Catellatospora sp. TT07R-123: one gene and its partner. The protein of the gene in region 2 binds, or shares a complex with, the protein of the main gene of each other region. Links are inferred from orthologs where the notes say so. Each region holds a gene or a part of one and is shown on either strand. Other genes may lie near its edges.

Evidence for each region.
Region 1: the proteins of ctaD (region 2) and Cs7R123_RS11695 are in contact, whole or in part, in a solved structure (PDB 7CUB), measured with the Escherichia coli proteins. The link is inferred for Catellatospora sp. TT07R-123 from one-to-one orthologs.

Annotation. Positions count from the first base shown.
Region 1 is NZ_BNEM01000001.1:2,756,349-2,759,412, forward strand. What follows is about bases 65-2,811. They hold Cs7R123_RS11695 (heme-copper oxidase subunit III), read right to left. Parts: upstream 1,868-2,811; coding sequence 1,262-1,867; downstream 65-1,261. Other genes in these bases: Cs7R123_RS11685 (ubiquinol-cytochrome c reductase iron-sulfur subunit), read right to left, coding at 65-441; Cs7R123_RS11690 (c-type cytochrome), read right to left, coding at 438-1,253; Cs7R123_RS11700 (cytochrome c oxidase assembly protein), read left to right, coding at 1,976-2,811. Outside these bases: more of Cs7R123_RS11685, read right to left, coding at 1-64; more of Cs7R123_RS11700, read left to right, coding at 2,812-2,932; Cs7R123_RS11705 (hypothetical protein), read left to right, coding at 2,942-3,064. UniProt on the Escherichia coli protein: Cytochrome bo(3) ubiquinol terminal oxidase is the component of the aerobic respiratory chain of E.coli that predominates when cells are grown at high aeration.
Region 2 is NZ_BNEM01000001.1:3,520,397-3,523,599, reverse strand. What follows is about bases 1-2,886. They hold ctaD (cytochrome c oxidase subunit I), read left to right. Parts: upstream 1-524; coding sequence 525-2,249; downstream 2,250-2,886. Other genes in these bases: Cs7R123_RS15070 (MFS transporter), read left to right, coding at 2,536-2,886; Cs7R123_RS15080 (hypothetical protein), read left to right, coding at 31-324. Also shown: more of Cs7R123_RS15070, read left to right, coding at 2,887-3,203. UniProt on the Escherichia coli protein: Cytochrome bo(3) ubiquinol oxidase is the terminal enzyme in the aerobic respiratory chain of E.coli that predominates when cells are grown at high aeration.

The DNA of each region.
Region 1 (3,064 bases), 760 kb from region 2 along the record:
GCCGATGAACTTCAGCGTCTCGCCCGTGATCTTGCGCTCGACCGGGTCGGACGGGCCGTCGTGCCGGTCCTGGATCGCGATCTCGTGCGGCAGCAGCTTCTTGCCCCAGGTCAGGATGCCCAGACCCACGCCGATCAGGGCCAGGCCCAGGGTCAGGCCCAGGATCGGGGTGTAGACCTTGCTGGGGTTGCTGCCCATCTCGTACTCCCACGGCCACCAGATGAAGGCGACCACGAAAGCGGTGGAGGCGATACCCGTCAGCAGGAAGAAGAACGAGACGATGCGCACCATGCGCCGCTCGCCCTTCGAGCCCGCCGGGTACTGCGGCTCGTAGTGGACGATCTCGATCCCGTCCCGACGGGCGCCCTCGCGGACGATGTCGAACGTGGTGAGGTTCGGGTCGTCCAGGTCCACCAGGACCGGGGTGTTCGACTCGCTCATGACTTACCTGCAATCCAGAGGGCCGCGAAGACGAGGGCCACGACGCCGACGAGGAAGATGGCCAGACCCTCGGTGACGGGACCGAATCGGCCGAGACCCCAACCGCCCGGGTCCTGGTCGTCCTGCAGGGCGCGGACGTAGGCGATGACGTCGTACTTGTCCTGCGGGGTGAGTTCCGTGTCACCGAAGACCGGCATGTTCTGCGGGCCGGTCAGCATCGCCGCGTACAGCTGGCGGTCGGTCGACTCGCTCAGCGTCGGGGCGTACTTGCCGCTGGACAGCGCGCCGCCGCCGGTCGAGAACGCGTGGCAGGACGAGCAGTTGATCCGGAACAGCTCGCCGCCGCGGGACACGTCGCCCTTGCTGGCGAAGTCCTCCCCGGCCGGGAGCTGCGGGCCGCCGCCCAGCTCCTGGATGAACGCGCCGAGCTGGCGCGACTGGTCGCTGGTGAACTGCGGCTGCTTGCGCTCCGCCTGCGCCTCCTGGCGGGCGGCCGGCATGCGGCCGGTCTCCACCTGGAACTCCACCGCCGCCGAGCCGACGCCGATCAGGCTCGGGCCGCGGCCGTCGACGCCCTGGGCGTTGTTGCCGTGGCAGCTGATGCACGACGTGTCGTACAGCGCCTGGCCGGCCTGGGCGGCGTCGCTCAGCGGCGCGGCCCCGGACGCCTGGATGCCAGGGGCGAAGGTCGTGTAGAGGCCGCCGGCGAACACGAGCGCCACAAGCATGCGCAGGGCGCCGGACATCCGGCGGCGGGCCCGGCCGCGCTGCCGGGGGGCACCCGGCGCCGGCACGGCGTTTTCGGTTTTCATGGCCGAGCTCACATCCGCTCCAGCAGGTAGATCATGAAGAAGAGACCGATCCAGACCACGTCCACGAAGTGCCAGTAGTACGACACGACGATGGCCGAGGTCGCCTGCGCCGGCGTGAACCGGCCCATGGTGGTGCGGATCAAGTAGATGATGAAGGCGATCAGACCGCCCGTCACGTGCAGGCCGTGGAAGCCCGTCGTGAGGTAGAACATCGAGCCGTAGCCGTCAGCGTTGATCTTGATGCCCTCGTGGACGAGGTGGATGTACTCGTTCACCTGGCCCAGCACGAAGGTCAGACCCATCAGGAACGTGATGGTGAACCAGAACCGCAGGCCGTACACGTCGCCGCGCTCCGCGCGCAGCACGCCGATCTGACAGGTGATGGAAGACAGCACCAGGATCGTCGTGAAGGTCAGCGCGTACGGCAGGTTCAGCACGTGGAAGTGCCTCTCCCACTGGCCGTAGTCCGCTGCGCGGATGGCGAAGAACATCGCGAACAGCGCCGCGAAGAACATGAGTTCGCTGGAGAGCCACACGATCGTCCCGACGCTGACCATGTTCGGCCTGGTCAGGGAGTGGATCCTGCTCTTGTCGATGGCTGAGGCGGCAGTCACGCGGTCATTATTGCCCCCGACCTGCATCGGCGAGCGTCGGGGTGCCTGGTTGGCGGCGTGTCGTGGCCCGACCTCGGCGTGTCCGGCGCCACGGTCTAGCCTCGACTCGTGCCCCCTGTCGATCATTTCAGCGCTCTGACCTCGATCGTTGCGGTCTCCGGCGACCCGCTGCCGCCGTTCGGCCTCACGACGGTCTTCACGCAGACCCGACTCGACTCGTGGCTCGCGGTGGGTCTGGTGCTCTCCGGGGCGCTGTACCTGTACGGCACGCACACCCTGCGCCGCCGCGGCGACCGCTGGTCGGCCGGGCGCACCCTGGCCTTCCTCGGCGGCCTGGCCCTCATCGCCGTGGTCACCGTCACCGGCGTCGGCGCCTACGACACCACGCTGGTCAGCGTGCACATGGTCCAGCACATGACGCTGTCCATGGTCGCCCCGATCTTCCTGGCCCTGGGCGCCCCGGTCAGCCTCGCGCTGCGCACGCTGCCGCCGCGGCCCCGCCGCACGCTGCTGGCGGTGCTGCACAGCCGGGTCGCGGCGGTGCTGGCGTTCCCGCTCACGGCCTTCGCCATCTTCGTCGCCAACCCGTTCGCGCTGTACTTCACCAGCCTCTACGAGCTGACGCTGCGCCACGAGTGGCTGCACGAGGTGATGCACGCGCACTTCATCGCGACCGGCTGCCTGTTCTTCTGGCCGCTGCTGGGGCGCGACCCGCTGCCCGGACGCTGGCCGTACCCGGCGCGAGCTCTGCTGATGCTCCTCAGTGTGCCGTTCCACACGGTCCTGGGGCTGACCATCATGCAGTCCAAGACCCTGCTCGGCGGCGACTGGTACCCCGCACTGGGGCTGAGCTGGGCCGATCCGTGGGCCGACCAGGTCACCGCGGGCGGGGTGCTGTGGGCCGGCGGCGAACTCGTGTCGGTCACCATGCTCGGCATCCTCGTGGCCCAGTGGATCCGCCAGTCGCGGCTGGAGGCGGCCCGGATCGACCGCCAGCTCGACCGCGAGGAAGCGCTGGCCGCCACCGCGCGCACCGAGCAACCGCTGGATCACGCCAACCTCTAGGATGTGCCCATGAGTACCAAGACCGTCCTGCTCTACAGCGACGACGCCAAGGTCCGCGACCGGATGCGGCTGGCCATCGGCGAGCACCCCGCGCAGGACCTGACCGTCGAGTTCGTCGAGGCGTCCACCTAC
Region 2 (3,203 bases):
CGTGATCCCATCCCCTGGGGAGGACGATCGATGAAGGACTGGATCGCCGGTCTGCTGGCCGTGCTCGGGACGCTGCTGATCCTGGCCGGTGCGACGGTGACCGTCGTGAAGACACTCACCCCCGATCCGGGCGCGACCGCCGCCCTCACCACGGACCCGCTGGGTGCGACCGCCGTGGCCGCGGGCAGCCGGTTCACCCGCTGGCTGCACCGCATCAGCGCGGCCGACCGGCTCATCGGCTGGGGCGTGGTGCTGCTGGTGCTCGCCGCGGTCGCCGCAGGCGCGATCTCGCTCAATCTCAGCGCCGCCGCGGGAACTCGCTGACCAGCGACACGCCGAACGTGAACGGCGGCCCGGCCCGCGTGACCGGGCCGCCAACCTACACCGTTCGGCGCGGCTAGGTGCACCCCGTGCTCCCAGGCCACCTGCGAAGGATTATTCTGCCTCCGAGGTACGCCTCAACTGATCAATCCGGCGGCGGCGCGCAGGCGCCAGGCGGCCGGGCCAGCCACAGGAGGCCACACGTGACCACCGTCGCACCGCAGCCGATCGCGACGCGGCCCTACCCCGTGCGTAAGCAGGTCAAGGGTTCGGCGCTCGCGCGTCTGCTGCGCACCACGGATGCGAAGCAGATCGGGATCATGTACATGGTCACCGCCTTCGTGTTCTTCATGATCGGTGGCCTGCTGGCGCTGCTGATGCGCGCCGAGCTGGCGAAGCCGGGAATGCAGTTCCTGACGCCGGAGCAGTACAACCAGCTGTTCACGATGCACGGCACGATCATGCTGCTGTTCTTCGCGACGCCGATCGTGTTCGCGTTCGCGAACTACGTGGTGCCGATCCAGATCGGTGCGCCGGACGTCTCGTTCCCGCGCCTGAACTCCTTCGCGTACTGGCTGTACCTGTTCGGCGCGAGCCTGGCCACCGCCGGGTTCATCACGCCGGGCGGCGCCGCGGACTTCGGCTGGTTCGCGTACGCGCCGCTCAACGACGCGATCAACTCGCCCGGCATCGGCGCCGACATGTGGATCGCCGGCCTGGTGCTGTCGGGTCTGGGCACCATCCTCGGCGCGGTCAACATGATCACCACGATCCTGACCCTGCGCGCGCCCGGCATGACGATGTTCCGTATGTCGATCATGACGTGGAACATCCTCGTCACCAGCCTTCTGGTGATCATGGTCTTCCCGCTGCTGGCCGCCGCGCTGCTGGCCCTGCTGGCCGACCGCCGCCTCGGCGCCCACGTCTTCGACCCCGCCACCGGCGGCCCGATGCTGTGGCAGCACCTCTTCTGGTTCTTCGGCCACCCTGAGGTGTACATCGTCGCGCTACCATTCTTCGGCATCATCTCCGAGGTCATCCCGGTCTTCAGCCGCAAGCCGATCTTCGGCTACACCGGTCTGGTCGCCGCGACCCTCGGCATCGCCGCGCTGTCGATGAGCGTGTGGGCGCACCACATGTTCGCCACCGGCCAGGTGCTGCTGCCGTTCTTCTCGTTCCTGAGCTTCCTGATCGCCGTGCCCACCGGCATGAAGTTCTTCAACTGGATCGGCACCATGTGGCGGGGCCAGATCACCTTCGAGACGCCGATGCTGTTCGCCGTCGGCTTCCTGGTGACCTTCCTCTTCGGCGGCCTGTCGGGCGTGCTGCTGGCCAGCCCGCCGATCGACTTCCAGGTGTCGGACTCCTACTTCGTCGTCGCGCACTTCCACTACGTGCTCTTCGGCACCATCGTGTTCGCCGTGTACTCGGGCATCTACTTCTGGTTCCCGAAGATGTTCGGCCGCATGATGGACGAGAAGCTGGGCAAGGTCCACTTCTGGCTGACCTTCATCGGCTTCAACGCCACCTTCCTGGTGCAGCACTGGCTCGGCGCCGAGGGCATGCCCCGCCGGTACGCCGACTACCTGCCCACGGACGGCTTTACCTTCCTGAACACGTTCTCGACCATCGGCGCGTTCATCCTGGGCGCCTCCACGCTGCCGTTCATCTACAACGTGTGGAAGTCGTACCGGACTGGCCCGATCGTGACCGTGGACGACCCGTGGGGCCACGGCAACTCGCTGGAGTGGGCGACCAGCTGCCCGCCGCCGCTGCGCAACTTCGACAGCATGCCGCGCATCCGCTCCGAGCGGCCCGCGTTCGACGCGAAGTTCCCGCACCTGGCGGTCAGCACCGGCACCAAGGCCCCGGTCATCGAGGCGCCGAGCTACTCGCACGGCCGCCACGGCGGCGACCACGAGGTCTGACCCACCACCTGCTTCACCCGAGGCCCCGGCCCGCCGCATCCCGGCGGGCCGGGGCCTCGGCCGTTCGGCGGCGCCGCGCCGCGACCGGTGCGCGCCGCGGCGCGCACCGGCGGCAAGATCGGCGTTTGCGGTCGAAGTGTGCGGCCTGGCGTGACTTCGTGACCGGCGATGGCGATCAAGGCGGCGGCGATCAAGGTGACGGGAATTACCCCGGGTCAGCCGGTAAACGGATTGCCTGAAAGTCGGGGGTGTCGGGCACCATGGTCGGCTGGAGGTAACAACCGCAATGACCATCGAGCCTTACCGCAAGATTCTCGGCCTGCCCGGCGTACGTGCGTTGCTGCTGGTCGGGCTGGTGGCTCGGATCCCGGTCATCGCCACCGGCATCGTGCTGACGCTGCACGTCGTCAACACCCTCGGCCTCGGCTTCGCCCAGGCGGGCCTCGTCGGCACCGCGTCCACCCTCGGCTCGGCGATCGGCTCCCCGATCACCGGCCGCATGATCGACCGGTACGGCCTGCGCCCCGTCCTGATCACCACCACCGCCGCGCAGGCCCTGTTCTGGCTCGCCGCGCCCCGCCTCGGCTACGCGGTCCTGCTCGGCGCCGCCGCGATCGCCGGAGTGCTGGGGCTGCCCGTGTTCACCATCGTCCGGCAGAGCCTGGCCGCGATGGTCCCCGCCGACCAGCGCCGCCCCGGGTTCGCGCTGGACTCGATGGCGGTCGAGCTGTCGTACATGGTCGCCCCGGCGGGGGCCGTGGCCGCGGTGAGCCAGTTCGGCAGCCGCCCGGTCATGATCGCCGTCGGCGTAGGGGTGGTGCTGGCCGGGGTCGCGCTCATCGCCCTCAACGCGCCGACCCAGGCCCCGGTCGAGGACGGCGAGTCCGAGGCCGCCGTGCCGCGCCGCCAGTGGCTGCGCCCCCGCGTGATCGCCCTGTTCGCGCTCACGGCGTC